4 regions of the Collimonas sp. PA-H2 genome follow, and region 3 is predicted to be linked to each of the others. Evidence: predicted binding sites of a transcription regulator. Region 3 holds the regulator's gene; each other region holds the start of a gene.

Region 1 (5,184 bases), 200 kb from region 3:
ATGCGTTCAGGGCCGGCCAGCAGCCGCAAGGGCGAGCTGTAGAAGGGGCGGTGATTGCGTATCGTCAAGGCCAGCGGCGCCTGCAACAGCCAGAACGGGCGCGGCGGCTGGACTTCGCGCTTGCTCTCGTCAGGCGGCTGGCGGCCAGCGGCGGTAGCGGCTTGCCAGTTATTTGCGATTTCCGGCCGGTGATCGGCGCGCGCCGCCGGCTGCAGCACATTCTCGTTGCCCAGCCGCGCGCTTAACAGTTCCAGCAAGCGGGCATAGGCGCCCGGCGTGCCGCCCGGTTCGGGAAACAGCGAGGCGGTCGGCGGCAACATCGGCGCCACCTGGGTGGCTTGCAGGCGCAAGGCAATCACCGGCGCCTCAAGCTGCAATCGGCCCAGCCGTTCTTTCAGCAGGCGCAGCAGGTGTTCTTCATGCCAGGCGGCTTCGGCCAGCGAAATTTCCAGCGGCGTCGGCGTAATCGCCTGGCGGCCGCGTTCATGTTCCAGCGACAGCAGGAAACAGGAGACCGCCAGCTGCTGCGCCACCAGCCAGCCAGTCATCTGCAGGATCAGGCGGCGCGCGGCAAACAGCACCGCCTCGGCATGCTCGATGCGGTCCGGCAGTTCCAGCCAGGCGGAAAAAGTCGGCGGCGGCTGCACCCAGTCGAAGATTTCCGGCGCCGTGCCGTAGGCGCGGTCCATGCTTGCCAACAGCTGCTGGTCGCTGCGCCGCTGCAGGCCGGCGCGCGGCAGCTTGCGCAGATCGGCCAAGGTCTGGCAGCCGATGCCAGTCAGCCATTCCTGGTAAGGGCGCGCCGCAGGCAGGATCACGAACGGCAGCGCGTCCAGCCGGCGCTGCATGCTGGCCATGCCTAGGCTACGCCGTTGCCGCGGCAAGGGAGGGTTGCGATGGCGCCGTCGAAAGCGCGCCAGCAGCCATGCCCCTTGGGCGGTCGGCGCCATGCTGAGCTGGAGGCTGAAGCCGAGTGCCTGGACGCTGTCGCGGATGCGGCGGCACAGCGCCAAGCGGCCGCCGAAAGCGCTCAGGCTGGCGCTGACATCGAGCAGCAGCGAATCTTCTTCGGCATGCGTGACCTCCGGCGTGTACTGCAACAGGGTCAGCGCGATATCGTCGCGCGCCCCTTGTTCGCGCGTTGTTTCGCGTTCGCACAGCAGCGTTTCCGGCGCCAGCGCCAGCACGCCGCCGCGGCGCATGCCCGGCCGCACGCTGGCGGCTGCCGCGCTGGCGCTCATGGCCAGCACCTGCTCATGTTCCAGGACCGCGAACATGCAGGGCTTAGACCAGCGCGGGCGCAAGGTTTCCAGCGCCAACAGCGGGAGATGTATGCCTATCCAGAGTGCCATGGTGGGGTGTTGCCGCAGGGTTTAATAAAGTGAAGGGAGGCGCGACCAGATCGGTCTCAGTCTCAGTCTCGGGAACGGTGGCCGGCAGCGGCAGGTAGAAAGCATGTTCATGTTGCGGCCCTTTGCGCTTGAGCAGTTGGATCTCGACGCCATTGCGGGCCGGCTGCAAGGACAGGCGCAAGGGCGAGGGCGACGATTCGTGGGCGGCGCTGAGCGGACGGATCATCCACAACATGGTATCGCTGGCCTGTGCCGCCAGATGCAGGCGGCGCAAGGCTTCGCCGCGGATATGCGGCTGCCACATCAGCAGCGCGCCGCAGCTGCCGTTGCGCAAAACCTGTTCCGCCGACCACAGCGCATCGGTGCTGCGCCCGGTCTTAATCCAAAGCAATTTCTCGCTAGCCAGCCCGGCGGCTTCCCAGGCTGCCAGCTGCGGCAGGTGCGGCGGCTGCAGCAGCACGATCCGCCGCTGCTGCGCAATCTGCAGCAGGGCTGGCTGCAGCAGCCGCATCTCGCCGCAGCCGCTCTGATGCAGCAGCAGTTCAATCAACGCCGAATGCGGCCAGCCGCCGTTCGGCAACTCCCTATCCAGCGCCGGATAACCGGAAGCCGTGACCGCCCCCTGGTAACTCCCCATCTGGTCCGCCCGCCACAAGGCATGCGGCAAGGTCGAAACAACCGACTGAACCGCAGCGGTGAGGCTGGATGAGGCGCTGGCAGAGAGAGACATGACGAAATGGAAATAGGGCAAAACTTAAGAGAGAATATATTATACTGTATGTATGTACAGTATAAATTCAATCTGAGTTTAGTCAATTCGGTCAATGTTTCATTCTGTTTGCGGGTGATGGTGTTGTCTGTCCTTGCGTTTTGTTGCCGGGGAGGCAACTCCAGTGCTCGCCTAGCTTAGCCAAGGCTGTGGTGTTGGTTTTGCTGTTGCTTTTGAAGTTGCAGTTGACGTGTTCCGCATTGAGACGTTGCCAAATCCGGCGCGTGTCAGCCGGGAATTGTGAGGGGCATGTTTGAGCCGAAGGCGAGTTTTGCCCCTCACCCGGCTGGCGCGCGCCGGATTTGGGGGCCCGACCGAAGGGAGGGCAACGGCTTTGCGGTCGCCTTTTCTTTGCTTACTTTCTTTTGGCCGGGCCGCGCAGGCAAGCAAAAGAAAGTGAGCGGCTGCCGGGCCGCCCCCGGCTTGCTTCTACGGAGTAGTAACCGTTTTAGCAATGCACAGAACGTTCTTAGCATGCCAAGACATATACTCCGTAGCCCGTTAATTAGGGTCAGAGTAATTTTCGCAAAAGGCTGCGAAAAAAACTCTGACCCTAATTAACTAAGCGAAGAGGAAATAAAACGAAAATCACGCAAGGGCCGTAGATCGCGGCGGCAAATAATCGTGGTGAAAATATCGGACTGAATACTGGCCAGGCCACAGTCACAATCAGATAGCGGCAGCCTGAGTTATCTGGCTATCCCGCGCCGGGCGGAAATAGCCAGCCACCAAATGCGCAAACCACCCCAACCCCGAACACAGCAGAAAATAAATCAAGCCGATAAACATGAATATCTCCGCCGGATAAATCATCACCCGGCTGTTGACCTGCGCCGCCACGAACGACAACTCGCCCACCCCGACGATATACGCCAGAGAGCTATCCTTGATCAAGGTCACCCATTGGTTAACGAAAGACGGCAGCATCATCTGCAAAGCCTGCGGCAGCACGATATGCCGCAGCACCGCCACCCGCGTCATCCCCAGCGACAACCCCGCATCCCACTGACCGCCGCCGACGCCGCTGATCCCCGCATGCACCGAATGCGCCAGATAAGCGCCGCCGACCAGCGCCAAGGCGCACATCACCGACAACACCCCCGGCACGTCGACGTGAAATACAACCGGCAACAGGAAATAAGTCCAGAAAATCAGCATCAGCACCGGAATCGCCCGGAAGAAGCCGATCACCGCCGCCAGCAGAAAATTAAGAAAGCCGCGCGACATCGACAAGCCGATGCCCAGCAACAACCCCAGCACTGCCGACGCCAGCGCCGAGCCCAGGCTTAGCAATACGGTCAAGGCAGCGCCGCCCAGCGGCCCGTCGGGATAAGCGCCCCACAGCAGGTAAGGCAGGTTGTCCGTCAATACGCTGAATTGCATGCTCATCGCCGCGCGCTTCCAGTCACGGCCAGGCGCCGGCGCCGCTGCAGCAATTGCCCGGCCATTTCCAGCGCAGCGATCACCGCGATATAAAACAAGGTCGCGACACCGAAAGCCTGGAAAGTCTTGAAGGTTTGCGCCTCCACCTGGCGCGAGGTATAGGACAGCTCGGCCAGGCCGATCGCCATGGTCAGCGAGGTGTTCTTGATGATATTCATGTACTGTCCCAGCAACGGCGGCAGGGCAATCCACACTGCTTGCGGCAGGATCACATAGCGCAGCACCTGCCAGCGCGTCAGGCCGAGCGCGGCGCCGGCCAGTTGCTGGGCCGCGGCGACGCCACGCATGCCGGCGCGGATTTCTTCGCTTATATAGGCGGCGGAATACAGGCTCAGGCCAATCACGGCGCACAGCAGTTCGAAGGATGGCCAGTTCAGCGCCAGATAGCTGCCGAGCGCCAGGCTATGCACGGTATTGAGCCACTCTACCGAACTCTCCGGTAGCAGGCTGGAGACGCCGAAGTACCAGAAAAACAATTGCACCAGCAGCGGCGTATTGCGGAACAAGGCAAGAAAAGCGGCAGCAGGCAGCGCCAGCCAGCGGCGGTGGTTTGAACGCGCAGCGGCGATCACGATGCCGAGCAAGGTGGAGAGCAGGGCGATCACGGCAGAAATATGCAGCGTCATCCACAAGCCATCCATCAGCCAGCCCAGGTATTTGGGGGGCAGCGCCTGCCCCAGCAACGATTGAAACTCGGTCATTTTTACTTTGCAACCAACTACCGGCCCTTAACGGCCAGGAATAAAAAAACACTGGCAATCGGCAAAGACGGCCAGTGCAAGACAGACATCAGGAGAAAATTGCAGAAGAAAGATCAGTTCTGGCTCAGCTTGGTATCGCCGATCTTGAACAGGCGCGGTAGCGGGGATTTGCTGTTGGGGCCGAACCATTTGTCGTAGATCTTGAGGGCGGTGCCATCCTTTTCAAATTCACGCAGGGTGTCGTTGAGCGTATTCACCAGCCGGGTTTCGCCCTTGGGCACGCCGACGCCTTCGTATTCCTCGGAAATGGCGAAAGCCGGGATTTCATATTTTTCCTTGTCCGGAATATTGGCCAGTAGCGCAATCAGCTTGGAGCCATCCTGGGTGATCGCCTGCACATTGCCATTGCGCAGGGCGGCCAGGGCGAACGGCGTATCGTCGTACAGCACGACCTTGGCGGCCGGATATTTTTCGCGCAAGGTGGTTTCCATGGTGGTGCCTTTGTCGGTGCCTATACGCAGCTCAGGGATCTGGGAAGCCGTTTTCAGCACGCCTTTCCTGGTCAGGAACTGCTGGCCGGAAGCGAAGTAGGGGATGCTGAAATCGATCACCTGGGCGCGCTCGGGATTGATGGTGAAATTGGCGAACACCAGGTCGACTTTGCCCGATGTCAGCAAGGGAATCCGGTTGGCCGGATTGGTCGGCACCAGTGCGACCTTGACGCCGAGTTTCCTGGCGACGGCATTGGCGTAATCGACATCCAGGCCGATGATCTTGTTGGTCTTCTGGTCGACAAAGCCGAACGGCGGATTGCCGTCGAAGGTGGCCACGCGCAGCACGCCGGCTTTCTTGATGTCGTCCAGTTTGTCGGCATGGGCCAGGCCGGACAGCAGCGTCAGGCCGGCGAATAAGATGGCAG
Region 2 (5,184 bases), 3.9 Mb from region 3:
ACAGCCAAGGAACTTGGTCTAAGCGAACAAACGCTGCGCAACTGGGTCAAGGCCGCTAAGGCTGGCAAGTTGAACGGCGCTGGTAGCAAGGTTGTGACACCGGAAGAGATGGAATTGTCGCGCTTACGTGCCGAGAATGCCAAGCTCAAGCGGGAGAACGAAATCATAAAAAAGGCAGCGGCGTACTTCGCGAAGGATGTTCTGTGAAGTACGCCTGGATCGATGCGCAGACTAATCGATTCGCGCTGAGGGAAATGTGCGATACGCTCGACGTGAGCATCAGCGGTTACCGAGCCTGGAAGAGTGGCGGCACGCCCGATCGCAAGCGCCTGACGGCCGGCCAGACGCTGGCCATGATCCGCGCCATCCACGCCGAGGTAAAAGGTGCTTATGGCAGTCCTCGGATGATCCGCGAGTTGCGGTGGCGGGGCTACACGGCGAGCAAGGGACGCGTAGAGCGGTTGATGCGCACGCACGGAATTCATGCGCGCCACAAGCGGCGCTACCGGGTTACGACCGAATCGAAGCACGGTTTGCCAGTGGCGAGAAACCTGCTTGACCGCGATTTCGCGCCGGCGGCGCCGAATCAGGTTTGGACGGCCGACATCACCTACTTGTGGACCGATGAAGGCTGGCTGTACCTCGCCATCGTTCTGGATCTGTTCAATCGGGAAGTGATCGGCTGGTCGCTCAAGCCGCGTATGACGACTGAGTTGGTGGCAGACGCGCTGACGATGGCCTGGTTCCGCCGACGTCCTGCGCCCGGCGTCCTGCATCATTCGGACCGCGGCAGCCAGTACGCCAGTCAGGCCTACCAGGACAAGTTGCGTGAGTTCGGTATGACGTGTTCGATGAGCTGCAAGGGAAATTGCTGGGACAATTCGCCGACTGAGAGCTGGTTCAACAGTTTCAAGAACGAACGTTACCATGGCCTGCGCTACACCACCCAGACTGAAATGAGGGCGGCCAGTTTCGAATACATCGAGGTGTTTTACAATCGCAAGCGGCAGCATTCGACCCTCGGTTATAAATCGCCGCTCCAGTTTCTACAGCGCTGGATCAGTGAACAGAATCAGGAAAAACGAGCTGCATAGAAGTCGTCTGTTGGAAGACGAAAAACAGAGGGAACCTCATATTGAAGGCGCGGCAAGTGAATTTAAGGACGTTCAACAAAAATTAAAGAAGGCTATCGACAAAGCGCTCGAGGGACACAACACAATAAAAAGATCAATCGTAGAGTTCAAAGAGAAATTATCAAAGCTAATTGAAGCGTTGGAAAAAGTTAGCGGCGTCCAATTGCCGCTACTAATTTTTGTCGACGAATTGGATCGTTGCAGACCCGATTACGCCATTGAGTTACTCGAAGGGATTAAACATCTTTTCGGTGTACCTGGAGTTTTTTTCATCATTGCCACAAATATCCAACAACTCGGCGAATCTGTGAAAGCAGTTTATGGCACAGGCTTTGACGGCCAGCGATATTTGAAAAGGTTCTTTGATTTACAATATTCTTTGCGAGAGCCGAGCAATATTCAATTTGCGAATTTACTGTTCAACAGGATGGCACTTCCAGAGATCCAGAACATTGTTCATGGTTTGAGCTACAGTCATGCGCCCAACGGCCAAGTTCCAATCGGGCAAACTCCAGTCGAAATATTAAGCTTAGTTCTCGAAATGCACGCGGATTCTTTTGCATTGGGCCTACGCGACCAACTTCAGATTGCGACTATTTTGGAAGCTGCTTTTTTGAGTCTGGAAGGAAAACCAGTTCACATATTTTTCTTGATATTTTTAACCGTCATATATCAAAAAAATCCAGCGGTTTTTGAAAAAATAGCGAAGACACGAAATCTGTCGGATGAAACCGGATTCAAAACTCTTGATAGAGTTGCTGGATTTGGATCCATAGCATTAATGAGCGATGACGGATCCACAGTTAATATAACTTCGTTGAATCAGATAGCGAAAATTTATTTCGATGATCTTAACCTGAGCTATAGCGCTCGCAATTCGAAGCAGCTCAACGTTCGAACTTTTCCGCAGAATTTAGTCTACGATATAAAGGGTGCACAAAGCGGGGGCACATTTACGCCAGATTACTCCATCTATTTTCACCTAGTCCAACATGCCGGTGGATTTATTAAGCAATAGTTACCGGCATCCGTCTTCAAGACAGGTCATCAAGGAAGGGGAGCATTGATTACTGCTTCGATATGATGGCCGTCTGGATCGATCAGAAAGCACGCGTAATAATTGGGGCCATAATCGGGTCGCAAGCCAGCCGCACCGTTATCACGACCGCCCGCTTGCAGCGCGGCTGCGTGGCAAGCAGCCACTGATGACCTGGAAGGCGCGGCGAACGCGAGATGAAATCCCGGACCGGGCGCTGCCGCATCCGGACGTAGTTTCAGACACAGCAGATCCTTGTCCTCTTCGACTCCGTAGCCAATTGCCGTGTCGTGCTCAAACACACGCTTAAACCCGAGAGCGCCAAGCGCTGCATCGTAGAACTTTGCGGCAAGTGCCAAGTCGCGTACGCCAATTGAAAGATGGTGGAGCATGTCTATCCTAATTTGTTAGTGAATTTTTATTGCATCTTAAGCGAATCAATGAACCCTGTGAAATGCGTCGTAGATCATTGAAAACGCGCAGGCAATCGCACTTGATTCGCCAAAGTCGACCGGGTCGTCATTCAGCGGATAGTTGAAAACCCCGGAATGCCTAATCAAGTTGATGTAGGCCGGCTGGAGGTCGTCGGCGCGGTTCAATTCGGCCAGTACCTCGCCTTCAATCGAATGAATTAACCGCCAAGTAAGGGGCTGCCCCTCGGTGCGGTGGCGGGTAACTATTGTGGCAATAATGGGTTCTGCTCGGGCAATTACTGCATCAAATTCGTTCATGTTGGTAAGGCGCATCATATTCTCCAAAGTACAACTACTGTATATATGTACAGTATAAACGCTTATCGAGTTTTTGCAAAAAACCGGCGCAAATGGAGTGAACCCCTGCGACTGGACCAGGTAGGGGGAAGAATTTGATACGCTTGCTGTGCCTTTACCAAAAGGAGCAGCATCATGTCAAAGAGAGCATCCAATCGGCGCCTCGCGCACGATGTGCGTAGAGTGTTCCTCCACGATATCGCATCGCGTGCAGAGGTTAGACGGAAGAAATTCACGTGCGTCGCGAGCCTTGAGAACCAGCCCACTCCATGCCTGCAAACGGGTCAACGGAATTTCACCTCTCGGGTTCACCGGAACGGTGGTGGTCGAGTAGATCATGATGATGTTCCTTGGCCTGATGTTCAGCCGTTAGGCTGAAGTCGCAATCTCGGAAGCGAAGTCGCGATAGGAACGAAGAGGACGTCCCAGGAGCGCGGTCAAACGTTCCACATCGCCGGCTTCTGGAATCATCCCCTCAGTGAGAAAACGCTCGCTCATCAGGCGCATATCGAAGGCCATCCAGCTCGGCATGAACTGTCGAAGGTTTTTCTCGAACCCGGCGGGGTCATCGCCCGGATAGGCGATCGGACGACCCAGGACGTCTGTCCAGATCGCAGCGACGTCTGCGCCGGTCAAGGTGTCAGGGCCAACGAGATTAATCCGGTCCAGAGGAAGTGGGACGGAGGTTCGTTCTCGGCGGATAAGTTCGATGGCCGCGATCTCAGCAATGTCACTTGTATCGACCATTGCCAGACCCTTGCTACCGATCGGCATCGGATAAATGCCGTAGCCGGTTACCACATCCTTGATCGTGAGGTCGTTGCCCATGAAATAGGCGGGACGCAGAATGGTTGCGTTGAGTCCCATTCGCTCGATCATGCGTTCAACGCCGAATTTGCCTGCGAAATGCGGTACGTTCACGTAGAGGTCGCTATGAATCACCGAGAGATAGACGATTCGCTCGATGCCGGCCTCGCGTGCAACGTTAAGCGCAATCAGCGCCTGAGTGTATTCGTCAGGCACCACCGCGTTGAGCAGGAACAGCGTTGAGACGCCGGAGAAGGCGCTGCGCAGCGAGTCGACGTCGAGCAGATCGCCTTGGACGACGTCGACGCCTGTTGGGAAGTTTGCCTTCGACGGGTCGCGAACGAGAGCGCGAACATCGGCGCCACGCTTCACGAGTTGCTCGACAACTTGGCGACCGACAGTGCCGGTAGCGCCGGTAACGATAATAGTCATGATGATTACTCCTTGGTTTGGTTGGTAAATTCAAAGATGAATAGAGGTCCTCGATCAACGAGACACAGCTCTATCCACAGAAAGCCATGCTGGTGCTCGTAGCGTTAAAGGAGATTGGCAAAATGCTTGGCGACATTCTTCAAGCAGACGTCCATATACCCTCTCCATTGGGTCCCGACAAATAGCCTCAACGGAATCTTGGTAAAGCTGTTTCTGGCACGGAACATATATATCCACTTCACCTGAGTGCCGCCTTCAGTGGGTGTGAACCAAAATTGTCCGCGTGCATAAGACATCAGATGTTTCAGCGAAAAGCTCGGATTGCTGACGCGGTATGCAAAATAGGAGGGACGGTCGTAGTGTGTAATACCTTCGCTCACAGTGCTGCCATCCAGTAGATGCACGGTACGGGTTGAACCGGGCTGATCCCACGGACCAGAGACGTTCGACGTTGACGCGACGCCAGGTACAAGCCCGTAACCCGTCAGGATCTTCGGCAGAACGTCTTGCGCGGCAACGAAGTCGAAAACGTCGCTGATGTCGCCAGGAATGAACATCTCCCGCGTGACAGCAACCTCCAACCGCGCCGTGCGAACGACGGTAGGATGGCCACCGTCTTTGCCCAAATGTCTGCCGCTCGATTCAGGATCGGCGTGCATGGTGTTCGCAGTGCTCATGTCCTTCTCCTTTTAGGGAAGTTGATTAAAGGGAGAAATTCACTACGGTCTTGCCGATTTGCGGCTGAGTCCGATTACGCTCGATCGCTTCAGGCAGTTCGTCGAAGCGCACGACGGCGTTGACCTTCGACTGTAAGCGTCCGTGTGCCACGTCCTCTGCGATCGATTGCAGCCGTGCTGCATCCGGTGTGTTCATGAACCACAGGCCACGGCGCCCTGCGGGGGTGCTCGCCAGTATGGCCGGCGATGCGGTGCTGACGATGACGCCATCTTCCGCAAGGACTGACCATGAGCGGTTCAACACCTCGCCGCCGACGTAGTCGAGTACC
Region 3 (5,184 bases):
TCAGCTGCGACAGCGCGATCACCGGGCACTGCAGCTCTTTGGCCAGGCCCTTCAGGTTACGCGAGATTTCAGAAATTTCGGTGGCGCGGTTTTCACCGGCGTTATTGGCCGACATCAGCTGCAAATAGTCGATGATGATCAGTCCCAGCGTGCCGCACTGGCGCGACAGGCGGCGCGCGCGGGCGCGCAGTTCGATCGAGCTGAGCGCCGGCGTTTCGTCGATGAATAGCTGGGCGTCATTCATCTTCTGGATCGCATGGGTCAGGCGTGGCCAGTCCTCGTCATTGAGGCGGCCGGTACGCAAACGGTGCTGGTCGAGCTTGCCGACCGAACCCAGCATACGCATGGCGAGCTGGGTGCCGCCCATTTCCATTGAAAAGATCGCCACCGGCAAGCCGCTGTCGATCGCCACGTTCTCGCCGATGTTGACCGAGAACGCGGTCTTACCCATGGACGGCCGTCCCGCCACGATCACCAGGTCGCCCTTTTGCAGGCCGGAAGTCATCTTGTCGAGATCGATGAAGCCGGTCGAAACACCGGTGATATCGCTCTGATTGTCGCGATTGTAGAGCTCGTCGATACGCTCCACCACCTGCGTCAGCAGCGGCTGGATTTCCTGGAAGCCCTGGGCGCCGCGCGCGCCTTCTTCGGCGATCGCGAAAATCTTCGATTCCGCCTCGTCCAGCATCTGCTTGACTTCCTTGCCCTGCGGGCTGAAAGCCTGGCCGGAAATTTCATCGGCCACGGTAATCAGTTTGCGCAAAACGCCGCGATCGCGCACGATCTCGGCGTAGCGCCGGATATTGGCCGCCGATGGCGTGTTTTGCGCCAGCGCATTCAGGTAGCTCAGGCCGCCGACTTCTTCCGCCTTGCCGGTGCCGCTCAGCGATTCAAAGACCGTGATCACGTCAGCCGGCTTGCTGCCGTTGATCAGCTTGACCATATGCTGGAAGATGATCCGGTGATCGTAGCGGTAGAAATCGTCGGCATTGACGAAGTCCGCGATCTTGTCCCACGCCGCATTATCCAGCAGCAATCCGCCTAAAACGGACTGTTCTGCTTCGATCGAATGGGGTGGTACGCGGAGGGAATCTAACTGCGGATCGGACGGTGCTTTAGAAGGTGCTTTCATGGCGCGAATTATACCTGCTTCTTATAAGCGTCTTGCTGCACTGCCAGAAAAAGGACGTAAAAAAAGCCGGGAAAAACCGGCTTTTTTTACTGCAATGATTTTTTTGCCAACAACGTATTAAACGTGTTCGCCGATCACTGCGATGACGATGTCAACAACGACGTCAGTGTGCAGAGCAACTGCAACAGGATGTTCGCCAGTCGTCTTCAGCGGGCCGTTCGGCAGGCGAACTTGTGCTTTTTCAACTGCGAAACCTTGCTTGGTCAGCGCTTCAGCGATGTCGAAGTTGGTCACGGAACCGAACAGACGGCCGTCAACGCCCGATTTTTGCGAGATCTGAACAGTCAGGCCGCTCAGTTTTTCGCCCTGGCCTTGAGCCACAGCCAGCTTGGCTGCTGCCGCTGTTTCCAGGTCAGCGCGCTTCGCTTCGAATTCAGCGATAGCAGTTGTGGTAGCACGACGTGCCATACGTTGCGGGATCAGGAAGTTACGCGCGTAACCGTCCTTGACGCGAACAACTTCGCCCAGATTGCCGAGATTAACGACTTTTTCCAACAGAATAACTTGCATATTTTTCTCCTATTTCAAGTCGTCAATTAAGCGTTGTGCAGATCGGTGTATGGCAGCAGCGCCAGGAAACGTGCGCGCTTGATCGCAGTGTCCACTTGACGTTGATAGATTGCCTTGGTGCCGGTCAGACGTGCTGGCATGATCTTGCCGTTTTCCTGAACAAAATCCTTGAGCGTGTCGACATCCTTGTAATCAACGCTGGCAACGTGTGCAGCGGTGAAACGGCAGAATTTCTTGCGCTTGAACAGCGGGTTTTGTTGTTGACGCTTGTTTTTCAGTTTGCTTTTATCGAACTTTTTACCGAATGCCATTTTTGGCTCCTGTATCTAAAATAATTAATCTGCAATTTCCGCTATGTTCTCTAGGAACCATCTGCTTCCATTGCAGCGAAATCCGTGATGTGAAATACCAGACTCCTGCCGTTGCGACTCTTGCGCGCCATAAAACCGGTAAACCAGAAGGTGCCTCCCAATGGCGCCTGACTGAATCTTCCTGAAATCTCGCCGACGGCTAGCGCGGCGATTTCAAATTCGATCAAACGCTTTATTCCTGCTTCAATCGGCTCCGAACGGTGCTGCAGGTTTGCAGATACGATCGGAATGCCTGCCGGTGTATAACGTATGACTTCACGTTCGGCAATTTCGGCAACCAGCTGAAACACGTTATTGGCTTGGCTCACTCCTGATGGACTCGATGGCTATAAGAATGCTGGCGGGGAAGATAAATCAGGCTGCCGGCGCTTCAGTGCGATGGCTCTTGGCAGCATCTTCCTTCTGCACAGCCTTCATCATTGGCGAAGGACCTGTTTCGGCCTTCTTCAGCTTGACGGTCAGATGACGCAATACCGCATCATTGAACTTGAAGCCGGTTTCGATTTCAGCCAGAGTTTCGCTGTCGCACTCGATGTTCAGGCAGACGTAATGCGCTTTTGCCAGTTTCTGGATCAGGTATGCCAGTTGACGGCGGCCCCAGTCTTCCACGCGATGTACAGTGCCGCCACGTGTAGTGACGATACCTTTGTAGCGTTCGATCATTGCAGGCACTTGCTCGCTTTGATCTGGATGGACGATAAATACGATTTCATAATGACGCATGTAAGCTCCTTTTGGACTGATTGAAGAATCGCCCACCTCGGCGTCAAGACGAGTGTGGGAAGAGGAAAACCAGCAATAGTACGCGCAATTGCAACAAAACTCAATGCTTTCAGGCGCCTGCGGCCACCTAAGCATAAGTAAGTGGCTAAATCGCATCAATTTATCTTGCATTTGCACAAATACTGTACAAAAATACAGACTGTTGATATACACAGCACAAATGCAGCGCAACGCGCTTATGCCCTTCTTGTCGCTTTGTGCTTCTATCTGAATTGGATAGCCTCGGCTGTCAAACCTTGCCTTCAAACACTTATGATTAAACTGACCGCCCGCCAACAGCAAATCCTCGACCTGATCAGGGACGCCATCGAAAACACCGGCTTCCCGCCGACGCGCGCGGAAATCGCGACCGAACTCGGCTTCCGTTCGGCGAATGCGGCAGAAGAACATTTGCAGGCGCTGGCGCGCAAGGGCGCCATCGTGATCGCCCCCGGCACCTCGCGCGGCATCCGCCTGACGGAAACCACGCTGCGCAGCCAGGGCACGCAACTGGCGCTGCCCCACCCGGCCCTGATGCAGCTCAGCCTGCCGCTGGTCGGCCGCGTCGCCGCCGGCTCGCCTATCCTGGCGCAGGAGCACATCCAGGCCAGCTACAACGTCGACCCTGCCCTGTTCAGCGCCAAGCCGGACTATCTGCTGAAGGTTCGCGGCATGTCGATGCGCGACGCCGGCATCCTGGATGGCGACTTGCTGGCGGTAAAGAAAGCCGACAGCGCAAGAAATGGCCAGATCGTCGTGGCCCGGCTCGGCGACGATGTCACCGTCAAGCGCTATCAGAAAACCGGCTCGGTAATCCAGCTGCTTCCCGAAAACCCGGATTTTGAACCTATTGTTGTCAACGCCCAGGAAGACTTCGCCCTGGAAGGCCTTGCGGTCGGCCTGCTGCGTAGCTGGAACTAAGGAGCAACAAAAAAACACGGCCGGACCTGCCGCAGCGGCAGGCCCCAGTCCGGCGTCAGGAGCGGTCGAGCCGGCGCCGCTTGGTCAGTATCTGACTGGCGATGCCGCGTAGGATATTGACCTCTTCGGTTTCCAGCTGAGCCCGTGAAAACAGCCGTTTCAGGCGCGGCATCAATTTTTTCGGGCTGGCGGGATCGAGGAATTCAATTTCGATCAAAGCCTGCTCCAGATGCGCAAACATGCCGTCGATGTCGGTCAGGCTGGCGGCATTGCCCTGGAAACCGATCTCGCCGGCCCCTGCGGGTGACAAATCCTCGCCGGCGGCAACCCGGCATTCATAGGCCAGCACTTGCACCGCTTGCGCCAGATTCAGCGACGAGTATTCTGGATTGGCAGGAATATTCAGCAAGACATTGCACTTCTCCACTACTTCGTTGGGCAAGCCGTAACGCTCGCTGCCAAACAATACCGCGGCATTGAGGCTGACATCGCCTGCAAGCTGCGCCGCCAACGCGCGCGGCGCAGTCAAGGGCGGCGAGAATTCGCGCAAGCGGGCGCTCAGGGCGGCGGCGAAATTGCACCCCTCCAAGGCCTGCTCAACGCTGTCGACGATTCGCGCCGAAGCCAGGATATCCTGTGCGCCGCTGGCGAACGCCACGGCTTCTTCGCGCTGCAGGACGTCAGGAAAACGCGGATTGACCAGGACCAGCTCGGAAAACCCCATGGTTTTGATCGCGCGGGCGGCAGCGCCGACATTGCCGGGACTGCTGGTTTCGACCAGCACGAAGCGCAGCCGCTGAAAAAGAGACGTATCGATTTTCGCCGAATTCATTTGTGCCCTCCACTCAAGCGACGAGCGCTATCAAACGAAAGAAAATCTGTGTTCATCTGGCCTTTCGGGTAAAAGTAAGCGTTCAATTAAGCAATCTAGGTTTAAAATAGCGCCATAACGCAGATTTCTGCGACTAAAAGCTGCTTATTTATCAAAATAAGTATCGGATAGGCGCCGGAAAGTCCGCATCGTTCATTATTATCAATCAATAGGCGGTTCTGTTCCCGGTTGGCACAGTGCCGCCATTTTAACGGAACCCGATCATGCATCCAATGCTCAATACGGCCATCAAGGCCGCACGTCGCGGCGCCGCGGTTATCTCGCGCGCCTCTTTCGACCTCGATTTGCTGAAAGTCACCAAAAAGCAGCACAACGATTTCGTCACCGAAGTCGACCAGGCTGCCGAAGCCGCGATTATTGACGTATTGAAGAATGCCTACCCCGACCACGCCATCCTGGCCGAAGAATCGGGTGCTTCCGCCAACTTGCACGACGACAACGAAAACGTGTGGATCATCGATCCGCTCGACGGCACCACCAACTTCATCCACGGCTTCCCGCAGTATTGCGTCTCTATCGCCTTGCAGCATCGCGGC
Region 4 (5,184 bases), 840 kb from region 3:
TCGGTCAGTTTCCTGGCCTGGACTCCTGGCGCCGCGACACCACAACTCGATCCTTTGGCTGGCGCTGGTTTCGATGCCGTTTTCTGTCCGGGAGCGTGGTGGGACTACCAGGCCACGCACTACGTGCGCGAGCAGGATAATCTGAGTGGCGACGCCACCATCATTGCTTTCCCGGAAACGCCTTTCGGTCCCCGTCTGGCGGGCCAGCTTAGCCTGACTGATGTTCCTTCGCGCCGACGGGCCAGCCTGCGCGCACTGCGCTTTGCGGCTGCCAGCGGCAACGGCATATTGATACCGATGGGTTTTGAATCCGGGTTGACCGTGCCGCTCGATACCGCACTCACGCCGGTACAGTACGACAGCCTGTGCAAGGAGGCAGAGATCGATTTGTGCGATGAAATTCAACAAGCCAATCGGTTCATTATCGACATCGGACGCTATTTTTTAGGCGCGCCGGTTGCATTGCTGCACAGTCCCGGCGGCGGACTGGCCTTGCTTCAACGCAGCACGCGCGCGGGCCTTGGCGGTCCGCGCGACGACAACGCGCGCTTGTCCTTGCTGATCGTGGTGAATCAAGATCTGTACCAGCCCTGGCAAGGCGATGTCGAGGATATTTTTAGCCGCGTTGATGGCTGCGTCGCCCAAGCCGACCTGTCGGACTGGAACGAGGGCAGGCCGGCAGCGCCGGCTCTGCCGCAAGGTCCGTTGCTGTTCGAGGCGGCTGAAATCAAGCTATGGCTGGCGCGGGCTGCACCGTCGAATGCCGATAACGGCGATAGCCGGCAAGCAGCATAAATGACTCAGGCAATGATGCAGTGCCCAGTATTTTCGTTGAGAAGCGCAATCAGCTGATCGGCGTTCAGCCGTCCTTTGCCAGCCAGCTTTTGCAGCGATTCGAAAGCGCGCACCATGCGCCGGTAGATGGAAATCGACGGCTGGTGGGAATGGATATCGCGTCCGGCGAACTTGGGGAAACGCTGCATGTCCTTGATCAGGAACGAAGCCACGTTGGCGTGTTCGAACTCGGTGTCGCTGTCGAATCCCATGAACTTTACTTCCACCTGCTGCGGCGAAATGCTGGCGGCGACCCTGTCCTGTTCCAGCGAGCGCAGCGCGGCGTAGCCGTCTTCGATGGCCGACCACATGTCGAGAATCGTCACCACCTCCTTGACGATAGGCGGATCGGAACGGGCATTGCCGTCATACAGCGCGCCATATTTCCAGCGCAAGCCCCAGGTATTGCCGCTATGCAGGGCCGACTGGACAAACTTCGGATCAAGTTCGCCGGCGATGTCCAGGTGCGCATGTACCTCGCACAGCATGGTCAGTATCAGTTTTTCAGCATCGCTCAATTCCATCGCAACTCCCGTTCAGCCAGATTTCCAGGGCGGCGGACCCGGGGCAAATAGCCTGGCGCATCTCGCGCCGTCCTCAGTCGTCCCGCATTCCTATATACTACAGAATAACTGTACGTTCATACAGTGTTAAAATACTTAAAAATGACGCTTTTTGCGGCACTGAGCCCTTGCGCCCGGAACATGAACCAAACGTTGGAAAATCGTTTCTACTACCTGGACAACTTCGTCACCGTTGTGGACTCGGTGCGCGCGCGCTATCGCCATTTGCTGAACCTGGAAGAGCAGGCCTTCGTCGATGGTTTCGGCAACTTGCCGCAAGCCTCGGCGGCATTGCTGGTGCGGATGGTAATGCGCAAGGGCGAGCTGTTCCGGCTCAGCAAGCTGCGTTACGATGAAATCGGCTGCGCCACCAGTGCGGCAGCGCCGCTGATTGCGGCGGGCTGGGTCGAGCCGCGGCCGCTGCTGGATATCGGGCAGCTGTTCCGGGTGTTGACCAAGGTCGAAATCGCGGCAGCTTTCCCGCAGCTGCGACAGGTAGCGCGCAAGAGCGAGCAGCTGGATTTCCTGCGGCAGGCAGAGGGCGGTGCGGCTGGCGTGCGCAGCCTGGAGCAGTGGTGGCCTGACGCCGCCGACGGCCTGTTGCAGCTATGCGAACCGGTGGCTACGCTGTGCGACCGCCTGCGCCTGATGTTTTTCGGTAACCTGTACCAGGACTGGTCGGAATTCGTGCTGTCCGAACTGGGTATCTTTAAATATGAACAGGTCGATCTGTCGCCTGCGGCGCAAGGTTTCAGCAGCCGTCAGGATATCGACGACTACCTGCACCTGCATGCCTGCCGCGAACGCTTTCTCGGCGGCGAGGAGCCGCATGCCGTGGTGGCGGATATATCCGCCCAGCCTTATCCGAACCCGTGGCTGGAAGAGCGTCGCGGCAAGCTGCTGTTCCAGGTCGCCCAGCACTATGAACGCAACGGCGAGCTGGCGCCGGCGCTGCGCCTGTATGCCGGCAGCAGCCGGCCCGGCGCGCGCCTGCGGGCGATCCGGGTGCTGGAGCGCTGCGGCCAGCCTGAGGCAGCATTTGCATTGGCGCAGCAGGCCGAGCAGCAGGCGGAAAGCGAAGCCGAACAGCAGCAGCTGCTGCGCGTCATGCCGCGTCTGCGGCGCGCGCTCGGCCATCCCAAATTGACGCCGTCCGTTGCTGTCAGCATCGCCCAGCACGAAATCGCCTTGCCGCGGCCCGCTCCGGGCAGCTCGGTCGAGGGTGAGCTCAGCCGCCACCTGGCGTGTGCCGATGCGCCGGCGCTGTATGTCGAAAACGCCCTGATCAATTCGCTGTTCGGCCTGTTGTTCTGGGATGCCGTGTTCGCGCCGGTGCCTGGCGCTTTCTTCCATCCGTTCCAGAGCGGCCCGGCCGATTTGCACAGTCCTGATTTCCGTTTGCGCCGGGCGCCGCAGTTCGACTCCGGCTTTGAGCTGCTGCGCAGTGGCGGCTACCGGCAGATCATCCTGCACAATTTCCGCATCAAGGAAAATACCCAGTCGCCTTTCGTGTTCTGGGGCGCCATCGATGAAGCATTGCTGGCACTGGCACTGGATTGCCTGCCGCCATTGCACTTGCAAAAATGTTTTGAGCGCATCCTGCAAGACATCAAGAGCAACCGTTCCGGCCTGCCTGATCTGATCCAGTTCTGGCCGGCGGAGAAGCGCTACCGGATGATTGAAGTCAAAGGCCCGGGCGACCGCCTGCAAGATAACCAGATCCGCTGGCTGGATTATTTTGCCCGGCATGATATCCCTGTTGCTGTGTATTACGTGCAGTGGGCCGGGGAGAGCGCGTGATGGCGACGGCCCCTACGCAATATGTGGTCGCCGTGCGCGCGCTGTGCGAATTCACGGCCAAGCAAGGCGATCTCGACCTGCGTTTCACGCCGTCGCCAACGGCGCAGGAAGGCATCACCGGCCATGCCGTGGTGGCGGCGCGCCGCGCCCCTGGCTATGAAGCGGAAGTCAGCCTGAGCGGCAGTTTTGGTCCCTTGCTGGTGCGTGGCCGTGCCGACGGCTACGATCCGCGCCTCAACCGCCTGGAAGAGGTCAAGACCTATCGCGGCGACCTCGACCGCATGCCGGACAACCATCGCCATCTGCACTGGGCGCAGGTCAGGATCTACGGCCACCTGCTGTGCCAGAGCCGTGGCCTGGATGAGCTGCAGCTGGCGCTGGTCTACTACGATATCGGCAGCCAGAAAGAGACGTTGCTGACCGAGCATCTGACGGCGGATTTGTTGCGCCAATTCTTCGAAGATCACTGCCAGCGTTTCCTGGCCTGGGCCGCACAGGAAATGGCCCATCGCACGGCGCGCGACCTGCAACTGACCGCCTTGCAGTTTCCGCATGCGGATTTCCGTCCCGGCCAGCGCGTCATGGCCGAAGCTGTCTACAAAAGCGCCGTCAGCGGCCGCTGCCTGCTGGCGCAGGCGCCGACCGGCATCGGCAAGACCATCGGCAGTTTGTTTCCGATGCTGAAAGCGAGCCCGGGCCAGGCTTTGGATAAGATCTTTTTCCTGGCGGCCAAGACTTCCGGAAGGGCGCTGGCGCTGGAAGCCGTGACGCGCATCAAGCAAAGTGCGCCGGCCTTGCCCCTGCGCGTGCTGGAACTGGTGGCCCGAGACAAGGCTTGCGAACATCCAGACAAAGCCTGCTATGGCGAATCCTGCCCCTTGGCGCAAGGCTTCTACGACCGCCTGCCGCAGGCGCGCAGCGCGGCGCTCGAAGCCGGCGCGCTGGACCGCGAGGGCCTGCGCCGGGTGGCTGCCGAACATCGTGTCTGTCCCTATTACCTGAGCCAGGAAATGGCCAGCTGGTCGGATGTCATTGTCGGCGACTACAACTACTATTTCGACATCAGCGCCATGCTGTATAGCATGGCCAGCGTCAATCAGTGGCGGGTGGGGGTGCTGGTGGACGAGGCGCACAATATGATAGACCGCGCTCGCAAGATGTATTCCGCCGAAATGGAGTACAGCCAGCTGAAAGCGCTGCGCCGCAACGCGCCACCGGCGCTCAAGCGCGGACTGGACCGGGTCAGCCGGCAATGGAACGCACTGGGCAAGGAGCAGGAAGACGACTACCTGCATTATGCGGAAATACCTGAGGCGTTTGTCGGCGCGCTGCTGCAGGCGGTGGCGGATATCAGCGACTATATGGTGGAGCATCCGGCGGCGATGGACAGCCATCTGCAGCAATTCTATTTCGATGCCTTGCACTTCACCCGCATGGCCGAACTGTTCGGCCCGCATTCCTTGTTCGACATCACGCGCCAAGGCGGGCAGGGCAGCACCCTGTGTATCCGCAATATCGTACCGGCGCCTTTCCTGGCGCCACGCTTCGCCGCGGCGCGCAGCACGGTGCTGTTTTCCGCTACCTTGAGCCCCTGGCATTTTTACAGCGATACGCTGGGCATGCCGGCCGACACCGCCTGGATCGACGTCCCTTCGCCGTTCACCGCGGACCAGCTGCAGGTGCAGCTTGTGACTGGCATCTCGACCCGCTTCCAGCACCGCGATCGTTCGCTGGCGCCTATCGTCGAGTTGATCGCGCGCCAGTACCGGCAGCAGGCCGGCAACTACCTGATGTTTTTCAGCAGCTACGATTATCTGGAAAAGGTCGCCACGCTGTTCGCGGCAGAGCATCCAGAGATTCAGCTATGGCTGCAGGCGCGCCGCATGGATGAACGGGAAAGGGACGATTTCCTGGCGCGCTTCACCGACACCTCGCAAGGGGTCGGCTTTGCGGTGCTGGGCGGCTCGTTCGCCGAGGGTATCGATCT

Evidence for each region. Region 3 encodes LexA, which represses DNA repair genes until DNA is damaged. Its sites were predicted from a motif close to ACTGTATNNNNATACAGT; they were not measured.
Region 1: imuA (translesion DNA synthesis-associated protein ImuA) is a predicted target of LexA. The motif match lies at 2,126-2,143, and genes of this name have one in related genera.
Region 2: BCF11_RS04410 (DUF2471 family protein) is a predicted target of LexA. The motif match lies at 2,937-2,954, and genes of this name have one in related genera.
Region 4: BCF11_RS18485 (VRR-NUC domain-containing protein) is a predicted target of LexA. The motif match lies at 1,466-1,483, and genes of this name have one in related genera.

Annotation. Positions count from the first base shown of each region.
Region 1 is NZ_PDBX01000001.1:4,667,155-4,672,338, forward strand. It holds gene BCF11_RS21470 (DNA polymerase Y family protein) at 1-1,352, opposite strand, end outside; gene imuA (translesion DNA synthesis-associated protein ImuA) at 1,285-2,082, opposite strand; gene BCF11_RS21480 (amino acid ABC transporter permease) at 2,791-3,504, opposite strand; gene BCF11_RS21485 (amino acid ABC transporter permease) at 3,507-4,265, opposite strand; gene BCF11_RS21490 (ABC transporter substrate-binding protein) at 4,379-5,184, opposite strand, start outside.
Region 2 is NZ_PDBX01000001.1:976,393-981,576, forward strand. It holds one part of gene BCF11_RS04395 (IS3 family transposase) at 1-178, shown strand, start outside; one part of gene BCF11_RS04395 (IS3 family transposase) at 178-1,094, shown strand; gene BCF11_RS04400 (P-loop NTPase fold protein) at 1,105-2,151, shown strand; gene BCF11_RS04405 (VOC family protein) at 2,181-2,561, opposite strand; gene BCF11_RS04410 (DUF2471 family protein) at 2,607-2,918, opposite strand; gene BCF11_RS04415 (AtaL-like protein) at 3,078-3,278, opposite strand; gene BCF11_RS04420 (SDR family oxidoreductase) at 3,309-4,178, opposite strand; gene BCF11_RS04425 (SRPBCC family protein) at 4,283-4,855, opposite strand; gene BCF11_RS04430 (NADP-dependent oxidoreductase) at 4,881-5,184, opposite strand, start outside.
Region 3 is NZ_PDBX01000001.1:4,865,530-4,870,713, reverse strand. It holds gene BCF11_RS22345 (replicative DNA helicase) at 1-1,132, opposite strand, end outside; gene BCF11_RS28530 (hypothetical protein) at 1,131-1,253, shown strand; gene rplI (50S ribosomal protein L9) at 1,250-1,702, opposite strand; gene rpsR (30S ribosomal protein S18) at 1,729-2,013, opposite strand; gene priB (primosomal replication protein N) at 2,064-2,381, opposite strand; gene rpsF (30S ribosomal protein S6) at 2,428-2,796, opposite strand; gene lexA (transcriptional repressor LexA) at 3,109-3,756, shown strand; gene BCF11_RS22315 (RNA methyltransferase) at 3,812-4,588, opposite strand; gene BCF11_RS22310 (inositol monophosphatase family protein) at 4,852-5,184, shown strand, end outside.
Region 4 is NZ_PDBX01000001.1:4,021,456-4,026,639, forward strand. It holds gene BCF11_RS18475 (hypothetical protein) at 1-795, shown strand, start outside; gene BCF11_RS18480 (YfbU family protein) at 801-1,358, opposite strand; gene BCF11_RS18485 (VRR-NUC domain-containing protein) at 1,539-3,197, shown strand; gene BCF11_RS18490 (ATP-dependent DNA helicase) at 3,197-5,184, shown strand, end outside.